Regions from separate parts of the Rhizobium sp. N324 genome, predicted to be linked through region 1. Evidence: riboswitches for the same ligand, from Rfam matches in the RefSeq annotation. Region 1 holds a riboswitch; each other region holds the start of a gene.

Region 1 (3,266 bases):
AACTCTACGATCGTCCCCGAAATACATTCGTTGCGGCCTTTATCGGCTCACCGTCGATGAATCTGCTGAAGGGCCGCTACAAGGCCGATGGTGCGATCTTCGTCACCGAGACCGGCGACGAGATCGCGCTCGGCTTTAACCCGCAGGCGTCCGAGGGGCAGGCCGTACTTCTCGGCGTGCGGCCCGAGCACCTGTCGCTCAGCCCAAGCGGCCTCGACACGACCGTCAGCGTCACCGAACCCACCGGCCATGAGACGATGGTCTTCCTGCGCTACGGGTCCGGCGAGCTTGTCGCGGTGCTGTCCGACCGTCACGATTTTAAACCGGGGCAGGTCGCGACGATCGCCGCCCGGCCAGGAAAGCTTCATCTTTTCGATGCGGAATCCGGCAAGACATTGCGACCGGATTGAGCGGGCATCGCTTCAAAGGAGCCGCGAGGAGCGGGTCTGAAAGATCGCGACGCGCTCTAGCGGCGGCTCAGTTCAATTTCAGCTGCAAAATCAATTGTGCTGGAAGATCGTTGGCTATTGTCGACCCGTCGGTTTGGGCAAAGGCCATTTCGCCCTCCTGCCATGCATCATATTCCATGTCGATCCGTATCCCGCCGCGCTCAAGGACAGCCCAGGAGAAATCGAGGCCGCCACCCTTTCGGACGGACCAGCCGGCAGCCCCCAGCGTTTCGATGACCGCTCGCCAGCTTTCTTCCGATAGGCCGGAAAGATAAATCCGATCAGACATGCCCTCTTTCATCCCACAACGAGACGGGGTCCACGTGGAATATCGGGGTCACGAGCCTCGAACCCATCCACCCGGATATGTAGGCCAATACAGCCCGAACCGCTACGCACTCGATTTGGAGTAGAGACCAAGGTTGTTGCCGACGGCGAATCCGCAACCCTGATAAAATTTCGACAAAGCACCGTCCCGCTGTGAGACCAACCAGACGCTGTTGCATCCTTCGGCCTTTGCTGTTTCGGAAACTGCCGACAGCAGCGCCGTCCCTATTCCCCGACCCTGCGCTTCAGGCAGCACCGAAAGCTCATCCAGATAGATGACCGGACCGGCATGGCGCCGCTGCCGTATGCCCAGCGCGATCCCCAGCACCTTGCCTCCGTCAATGGCCGCAAGGGCAATGGATTTGGGCGTTTCGAGCACGTTGTTTACATTTTCAATCGCCGCTTCAAGCGACCAATTCTCGTTCCACGGCGGTCCCGAATAGGCACTGACCAGCACACCGGCGGCGCCACTGAGATGTTCTCGCATAAGACGTTCAATCCGAAACGACATAATCCACCTGACGTTGAGTGAACTGACATTTGCCGCAGTTCGGCCAGTAACGCAACAGGCTCCGAGACGGGAGGATATAAGCGGAACGACAAAGCTGTAAGCTTGACACGATCCGGGACGGCGCTTTACGACTATCGGCATTCACCAGGGGGGTCCCGGCAAGGGGCTGAGATACTGCTGGACAATCAGGCTTAGCCTGTTGTGGCGCAGTGACCCGTTGAACCTGATCCAGTTCATACTGGCGTAGGGACGGTGCAAGCGCTCGAAGGTTCCGGATTCACGCGTGGAATCTGTGCCGGCGTCTTTCCATCATTCCGGCTGATTGACTGGGTCTCCAACTTACAACTTGGAGCCTCAAACCATGACCATTGCCGCAAAAAACCTCACCCCGACCGTCACCACCGGCCCGCTGCCGGCTTCGCGGAAGATCCATGTTCCAGGAGATATCCACAGTGATATCCGGGTGCCGATGCGCGAAATCAGCGTCCATCCGACCGCCGGCGAGCCGCCTGTCGTCGTCTATGATTCCTCCGGCCCCTACACGATCGACGGCGCCGAGATCCGTATCGAGCAGGGCCTGCCCCCATTGCGCCGAGACTGGGTGCTGGCCCGCGGCGATGTCGAAGCCTATGACGGCCGCCATGTCCGCCCCGAAGATAACGGCTTCGTCAGCGGCGACCGGCTGACGCCGGAATTCCCGGGGCGGCGCCGGCCGCTGCGCGCCAAAGACGGGAAAGCCGTCACACAGCTTGCCTATGCACGGGCAGGCATCATCACGCCGGAGATGGAGTTCATTGCCATTCGCGAGAATCTCGGCCGCAAGGCCAAGGCGGAAGCGCTGGTGCGTGACGGCGAGAGCTTCGGCGCCGATATTCCCGATCATGTGACGCCGGAATTCGTCCGCCGGGAAGTGGCCGCCGGCCGGGCGATCATCCCCGCCAACATCAACCACCCCGAAAGCGAACCGATGATCATCGGCCGGAATTTTCTGGTGAAGATCAACGCCAATATCGGTAATTCCGCCGTCACCTCGTCGATGGCCGAAGAAGTCGAGAAGATGGTCTGGGCTGCCCGCTGGGGTGCCGATACCGTCATGGATCTTTCGACGGGCCGCAACATTCACAATATCCGCGAATGGATCATCCGCAATTCGCCGCTGCCGATCGGCACGGTGCCGCTTTATCAGGCGTTGGAAAAGGTCGGCGGCATTGCCGAGGATCTTAGCTGGGAAATCTATCGCGATACGCTGATCGAGCAGGCCGAACAGGGCGTCGACTATTTCACCATCCATGCCGGCGTGCGGCTGCATTACATCCCGCTCACCGTCAACCGCGTCACCGGCATCGTCTCGCGCGGCGGTTCGATTATGGCCAAGTGGTGCCTGCATCATCACCGTGAGAGCTTCCTCTACGAGCATTTCGAGGAGATCTGCGAGATTTGCCGGGCCTATGACGTCTCCTTCTCGCTCGGCGACGGCCTTCGCCCCGGCTCGATCGCCGATGCCAATGATGCAGCCCAATTTGCCGAACTCGAAACGCTCGGCGAGCTGACGAAAATCGCCTGGGCCAGGGATTGCCAAGTGATGATCGAGGGGCCCGGCCATGTGCCGATGCACAAGATCAAGGAAAACATGGACAAGCAGCTCGCCGTCTGCGGCGAGGCGCCCTTCTACACGCTGGGACCGCTGACGACCGATATCGCCCCCGGCTACGACCACATCACCTCCGGCATCGGTGCGGCGATGATCGGCTGGTTCGGCACGGCCATGCTCTGCTACGTCACCCCGAAGGAGCATCTCGGCCTGCCTGACCGCAGCGACGTCAAGACCGGCGTCATCACCTACAAGATCGCCGCCCATGCCGCCGACCTTGCCAAGGGCCATCCCGCGGCGCGCCTTCGCGACGACGCGCTGTCGCGCGCACGTTTCGAATTCCGCTGGGAAGACCAGTTCAACCTCTCCCTCGACCCCGAGACGGCCC
Region 2 (3,266 bases), on a different replicon from region 1:
CCTGGGCAAAGAGGGTCGAAGGCAGGGCGACAAGCGCAGTGCCGAGCAGGAATGCGACAAGCGTTTTCATGTGATGGCTCCCCTTCAGTTCCACAATTATGTAATTCATCTTTTTGTAACAGAATAAGAGATGAAGTGGTGGTGTCAAGCGGAAGCCGCGGATTATATCGTGGGACGAGGATCAGGATGGCGAAAGCGGACCGTATCACCGGCTTCGGCTGGCCACCTGCGCAAAGGCTGCGCATGATGCGGGCTGAAGAATCGGCAGCGGCAGCGGCAGAGCGTCAATAAGGAGAGGGTGGAATGAACATCGATTTCAACGGTGGAAAATGGCTGAACGAACCGGCCAGCTGGCGCGTGGACGACTCCGCCCTCACCCTGACCACCGGCGAGAAAACCGATTTCTGGCGGGAAACCTATTACGGCTTCACCCGCGACAGCGGCCATTTCCTCGCCTTTCCCACGCTCGAGAGCTTCACCGCCCAGATCCGCATCCAGGGCGAATTCCGCACCCTCTACGATCAGGCCGGCCTGATGGTGCGCCTCGACGAAAGCCGCTGGGTCAAGACAGGCGTCGAATTCACCGACGGCGAAGCCTTCCTTAGCACCGTCGTCACCGACGGCAGGTCCGACTGGTCGGTGTCGCAACCCTTCAAGGAGCTGGAGGATTTCCACATCCGCGTGACCGTCGCCAACGGCGCCCTGCGCATCCAGGCCTCTCGCGACGGCAGCTTCTGGCCGCTGCTGCGGTTAGCGCCGTTTCCGGTTGCCGAGCGCTACGAGGTCGGGCCGACGGCCTGTACGCCGGAACGGAGTGGGCTGAGGGTGCGGTTTTCCGAGTTTTCGATCAGGCCGGCAATTACGACGGATCTGCATGATTTGAGCTAAGAGCTGGGCGATGCTCAGATTATCTTAGAGCCAACCGCAGCAACGTTAACGCAGAACCGCAGCAGTCACGCTGCCCGCTTGCGTCATGTCCGATCAGTCGCAGGACAGTCATTTTCGAGATGACATCCGCGCCGTTCTCTGCGAAAAAGAGCGCGATGAGAGACAGGGGCGCCCGTCGACAGACGGGCTGAGAAGCACCCTTCGAACCTGAACCGGATAATGCCGGCGGAGGGAGTCGCTCGGGGTCGCGGCTCACCGCACGAATGACCCCGTGCCCGCCCCCGCCTGAAAGGGGCAACATGCAGACTAGGACCACACCAGGAGCCATGCTGACGGCGATGCGCGAAAAGCCGCCGCTCGTTCAGTGCATCACCAACTATGTCGCCATGAATGTCGCCGCCAATGTTCTCTTGGCCGCCGGCGCCTCGCCGGCCATGGTGCATGCCGCCGAAGAAGCAGGCGAGTTCGCCGGCATTGCAAATGCGCTGACCGTCAATATCGGCACGCTGTCGACGCAATGGATCGACGGCATGCGGGCGGCGGCGAAGGCGGCGAACTCGGCCGGCAAACCCTGGGTGCTCGACCCGGTCGCCCACTACGCCACGGCTTTCCGCCGCGACGCGGTTGCCGGTCTGCTGGCACTGAAGCCGACGATCATCCGCGGCAACGCCTCCGAGATCATCGCGCTCGCCGGCGGCGAGAGCCGCGGCCAAGGTGTCGACAGCCGCGATCCGGTCGAGCAGGCCGAAGATTCGGCGCGATGGCTGGCTGAGCGCCAGCAGGCGGTCGTCGCCGTCACCGGTGCGGTCGATTTCGTCACCGACGGTGAAAAGGCGGTGCGCATCACAGGCGGATCGGCCTTGATGCCGCAGGTCACCGCGCTCGGCTGCTCGCTGACCTGCCTCGTCGGCGCCTTTGCCGCCACAGCACCCGAAGATATCTTCGGCGCGACGGTCGCGGCACTCGCAACCTTCGCCATCGCCGGCGAAGATGCCGCGCTCGGTGCGGCCGGGCCCGGCTCCTTCGCCTGGCGTTTCCTCGATGCGCTGAACGCGCTCGACGGCGAAACGCTCGATGCCCGGGCAAGGATCTCGGTCGCATGAAGCTCTTCGATCTGTCGCTCTATCTCGTCCTCGACCCCGATCTCTGCGCCGGGATCGGCATGGTCGAGACCGCGCGGCGTGCCGTTGCTGGCGGCGCGACGATGGTGCAGTTGCGCGACAAACATGCCGGCACGGCCGGGATGATCGAGACCGGACGCGCCTTGAAACAGGCGCTTGATGGCACCGGCGCACGCCTCGTCGTCAACGACGATGTCGAGGCGGCGATTGCCATCGGCGCCGATGGGTTGCATATCGGCCAGGAGGACATGGATGCGGTGAGAGCGCGGGCGATGATCGGCCCCGACATGATCCTCGGCCTGTCGGTCGAAACCGCGGCGCTTGCTGCTGCCGTCGATCCCGATCTCGTCGATTATACCGGCGTCGGGCCGGTGTTTGCGACGCCGACCAAGGCCGACCACAAGCAGCCGATCGGTTTTGACGGTCTTGCCAACCTGGTAAAGGCCTCGCCCGTGCCCTCGGTTGCCATCGGCGGGCTCAAGGCGGAGCATGTGGCCGAAGTCTTTGCCGCAGGCGCAAGCGGGCTTGCCGTTGTCTCCGCCATTTGCGGCGCGCCGGATCCGGAAGCCGCCACACGCCGCATCGCCGCAGAAATTCGAAAGGCCCGCGCATGATCCGCAACGTCCTCTCCATCGCCGGCTCGGATCCCTCGGGCGGCGCCGGCATTCAGGCCGACCTCAAGGCCTTCTCCGCCCGCGGCGTCTACGGCATGGCGGTGCTGACCGCGCTGACAGCGCAAAACACCCAAGGGGTCACCGGCGTGCATCTGGTGCCGCCCCCCTTCGTCGCCGATCAAATCAAGGCCGTCTTTGCCGATGTGCGCGTCGATGCGGTCAAGATCGGCATGATCGCCAATGCCGGCATCGCCGAGGCCGTCGCCACAGCCCTCGACGCAGCTCTGGCCGCAGCACCGGCCGACCGCCGCGGCATCCCCATCGTCATCGACCCCGTGATGATCGCCAAGGGCGGTGCCGCGCTGCTGGCACCCGAAGCCGTCGATGTGCTCAGCCGCCGCCTGCTGCCGCTGGCGACGCTGCTGACCCCGAACCTGCCGGAGGCCGCCGCCCTGCTGCATCAGCCGGTGGCGACGAACCGGGCGGAAATGGCGGCGCAGGCCGAACAGCTGCGCGCGCTCGGCCCGGCCGCCGTGCTGGTCAAAGGCGGCCATCTTGACAGTGACGACAGCCCCGACGTGCTGGCCGCCGCCGACGGGCTGCACTGGTTCGAAGCCCAGCGGGTGCCGACCAAGAACACCCA
Region 3 (3,266 bases), on a different replicon from region 1:
CGAGCCGCAAACGCGCGAGTTGCTGCGAGACCATCGCCTGCTGGATGCCGAGAATATTTTCGATTTCACCGACCGTCCGCTCCTGTTTCGCCAGTATGCAGAGGATCAGAAGTCGGGTGTGATGCGCCAAAGCTTTCAGCAGATCGCTCGCTTCATGGGCTTTTCCAGCGAGTATGTGCAAGTCCTGGCCGGTCATCCCCGGCTCCGGTTTGGGCAACGGCATTCGATATCTCGGAAGGGAGGCGATGTGGTAGATCAGCACAATAGCATATTCCCACAACCGAATTGGTCAATAGTGATGAAATGCCAAAAAAGGTCCAAGTAAATCAGCAGATAAGCTGGCCGCCATTGATCTCGAGGACTTGGCCCGTAATGTATCCGGAGAGAGAAGGAGCCGCCAGGAACAGATAGGCGGGCGCGCAATCCTCCGACGTGCCGAGCCGCTGCAGCGGGATGGATTTCCGGGTCTGCTCGAGCTTTTCCCTGGAGGAATAGCGCTCGTGGAAATCCGTCTCGATCGTTCCCGGCGAGACGCAGTTGACGCGGATGCCGTCCGGGGCAAGCTCGCGGGCAAGCGCCTTGGAATAGGTGGCGACGAACGCCTTCGAGGCCGAATAGATCGAGGAACCGGGGCTGCCGCCGGTCAGCGCCGAGATCGAAACGGTGTTGACGACGGCAGCACCCTCGGCCGCCTTCAATGCCGGCAGCAAAGCGCGCGTCAGCGCCACCACCGATGTCTGGTTGAGCCGGATGACCGCCTCATATTCCGCGTCTGTCAGCGTGGCAGCCGGGAAACGGCCGAGCATCGTGCCGGCATTGTTGACGAGCACATGCACCTTGTCGAAGAAAGCGAGAACATCTTCGGCAAATTGCGCCGCCCCGCCGGCGGCGGAGAAATCGGCATGCAGCAGCAGCGCCCGTCTTTCCGATTCGGCCGTCAGCAGGAAATCCGGCAGGTCCCGCCCCGGCTTGCGCCCGGTATGGACGATGACCTTCGCGCCGCAATCCAGAAACTGCCGAGCGACTTCGAGGCCGATGCCGCGGCCGGCGCCGGTGACGACGACATTGCGATTTTCGAACAGTCTGGGATGAAACACGAAGCCGTCCTCCTCGGTTGCGTCACTCGCCCTTAACATATGAGCACCGCGACCGAAAGAAAGGCAGGCAGCGATCTTTCCGGCAGCTCGGTCTTTCCCGAAGAGACGCGGCCTCTCCCTGAAGCGACTGGTTCTCCCGAAGGCTAGTTTTCGGTCTCCAGCAGCCGCGCACCCGGTCCTTCCTTGCCGAGCCGGTCGCACGGATTGCGCAGCGGACAGCTTTCGATCGACAGACAGCCGCAGCCGATGCAGCCGGCCAGGCGGTCGCGCAACAGGCTCAGCCGACTGATTCGTGCGTCGAGATCGTCCTTCCATCGTGCCGACAGCGTCTGCCAGTCGGCGGCCGTCGGCGTGCGCCCCTGCGGCAGGGACTGGAACGCCGCCTGGATTTCCGCAAGCGGAATGCCGACCCGCTGCGCCACCTTGATGATCCCGAGGCGGCGAAGCACGTCGCGCCCGTAGCGCCGCTGGTTGCCGCGGGAGCGGATGCTCGAGATCAAACCCTTGGTCTCGTAGAAATGCAGCGCCGAGACGGCCAGGCCGCTGCGCTCCGCCACCTCGCCGACTGTCAGGAGCTTGCCGGGCGGCGCTGCCGGAATCCTATCCATCGCCTCTTGACCTCAATATTAGTTGAGGTTTTATAACCCTTGCGCCTGCAATCGTAAAGCCCGATCGGACGCCCGCCGGCGCACGCCGATATCGCCGCCTGAGACAGCAAGCTGCGGTCCCGTTCCCGGCAGGTACGGGCCCACCGAGGAACACCCGGGCGGGACCTCCGCTCGGGTGTTTCCCTTCATAAGATCCATTCCAACCGAGCGGACGGGTTTGCAATTTTGCGGTTGCGGGACGAAAACCCGGGTGATAGTTTCCGCCGAAATACAGGGGAGCTCCGTATTGCCGGGGCTGAGATGCGAGGTGCAAGCCTCTGGACCCTTCAAAGCTGATCTGGGTAATGCCAGCGGAGCGAGGTTCAGATGTTCTCAGACGCAGAAGTGTCACTCTATCCGATGCCGGACAATGTCGTCGGCATCATTCTCGATGCCGTCAAGGCGCTCGATCCCTATCGCGACCGGCTGCGCATCGAGGCCGAAATCAAACGCTGATGACACTGCCACGACCTTTGGATTCGCGCCTTGCCGCGCTCAGCGCCGCCCTGTACCGGGCAATGCCCGCCTTGCTCGCGGGCCTTGCCTTTCTGGCGGCATGGGAACTCTATGTCGGTCTTTCCGGCATCAAGCCCTCCATCTTGCCGGCGCCTTCGCGCATCGTCCTCCAGGGCTGGCTGAACCGCGCGGCGCTGACATCAAACACCTGGCCGACGCTCGGCGCCACGCTTGGCGGTTTTGCCCTGTCGCTGGCCTTCGCCTTCGCCGCTTCGATCCTCATGGACTTTGCGCCTTTCATGCGCCGGGCCTTGCTGCCGATCTTCATCGCCAGCCAGACCCTGCCGCTGGTGGCGATCGCGCCGCTTGTCGTCCTCTGGTTCGGTTTCGGCCTCCTGCCGAAGATACTGCTGGTGGCGCTCGTCACCTTTTTCCCGCTGCTCGTCGCCCTGCTGCAGGGCTATGAATCGACCGACCGCGACATCGCCGAACTCCTGAACTCGATGAAGGCGAGCCGCTGGCGCATCTTCCGCCTGGCGCGGCTTCCCTCCGCGCTGCCCTATTTCTTCGCCGGCTTGAGAATCTCGATCACCTATGCCGTCGTCGGCGCGATCTTTGCCGAATATGCCGGCGCCGCCAGCGGCCTCGGCATCTATATTCTCAACGCCAAGAACAATTTCCGTCCCGATCTCGTGCTTGCCGCCGTCGTCGTCAGCGCCGTGCTGACCCTCTGCCTCTTCGGCCTGACGCTGTTGATAGAGCGCCTCCTGATGCCCTGGCCGCCATCCGGGGAGCGGCGCCGATGAGCGACAAAATGGTTGAACTGCGCAATATCGCGAAATCTTTCGACGGCATGCAGGTGCTGGGCGATATATCGCTGAGCGTCGCAAACGGCGAGTTCGTTTCGATCGTCGGCCCGTCCGGCTCCGGAAAATCGACGGTGCTGCGATTGCTGACGCAGGCGCTTCGGCCCGATTCCGGCAACGTGCTTTTCAACGGCGCGCCGCTGGAGGAAGCGCCGCATTCCTTCGCCTTCATGCCGCAGCGTGATGCGCTGATGCCCTGG

Evidence for each region. Region 1 has a riboswitch for thiamine pyrophosphate ahead of thiC (phosphomethylpyrimidine synthase ThiC). Riboswitches for the same ligand answer to the same signal wherever they lie in the genome.
Region 2: another riboswitch for thiamine pyrophosphate. It lies ahead of thiM (hydroxyethylthiazole kinase); the one in region 1 lies ahead of thiC (phosphomethylpyrimidine synthase ThiC).
Region 3: another riboswitch for thiamine pyrophosphate. It lies ahead of AMK05_RS34705 (YkoF family thiamine/hydroxymethylpyrimidine-binding protein); the one in region 1 lies ahead of thiC (phosphomethylpyrimidine synthase ThiC).

Annotation. Positions count from the first base shown of each region.
Region 1 covers NZ_CP013632.1:264,266-267,531, reverse strand. The annotation lists gene AMK05_RS24975 (ABC transporter ATP-binding protein) at 1-410, shown strand, start outside; gene AMK05_RS24970 (hypothetical protein) at 478-750, opposite strand; gene AMK05_RS24965 (GNAT family N-acetyltransferase) at 841-1,287, opposite strand; TPP riboswitch at 1,424-1,555, shown strand; gene thiC (phosphomethylpyrimidine synthase ThiC) at 1,649-3,266, shown strand, end outside.
Region 2 covers NZ_CP013634.1:264,646-267,911, reverse strand. The annotation lists gene AMK05_RS28905 (ABC transporter substrate-binding protein) at 1-70, opposite strand, end outside; gene AMK05_RS28900 (DUF1349 domain-containing protein) at 304-888, shown strand; TPP riboswitch at 1,043-1,139, shown strand; gene thiM (hydroxyethylthiazole kinase) at 1,188-1,991, shown strand; gene thiE (thiamine phosphate synthase) at 1,988-2,623, shown strand; gene thiD (bifunctional hydroxymethylpyrimidine kinase/phosphomethylpyrimidine kinase) at 2,620-3,266, shown strand, end outside.
Region 3 covers NZ_CP013630.1:4,323,141-4,326,406, forward strand. The annotation lists gene AMK05_RS20785 (ArsR/SmtB family transcription factor) at 1-223, opposite strand, end outside; gene AMK05_RS20790 (SDR family NAD(P)-dependent oxidoreductase) at 327-1,097, opposite strand; gene soxR (redox-sensitive transcriptional activator SoxR) at 1,241-1,705, opposite strand; TPP riboswitch at 1,968-2,081, shown strand; partial or broken gene AMK05_RS34705 (YkoF family thiamine/hydroxymethylpyrimidine-binding protein) at 2,072-2,188, shown strand; gene AMK05_RS20800 (ABC transporter permease) at 2,200-3,006, shown strand; gene AMK05_RS20805 (ABC transporter ATP-binding protein) at 3,003-3,266, shown strand, end outside.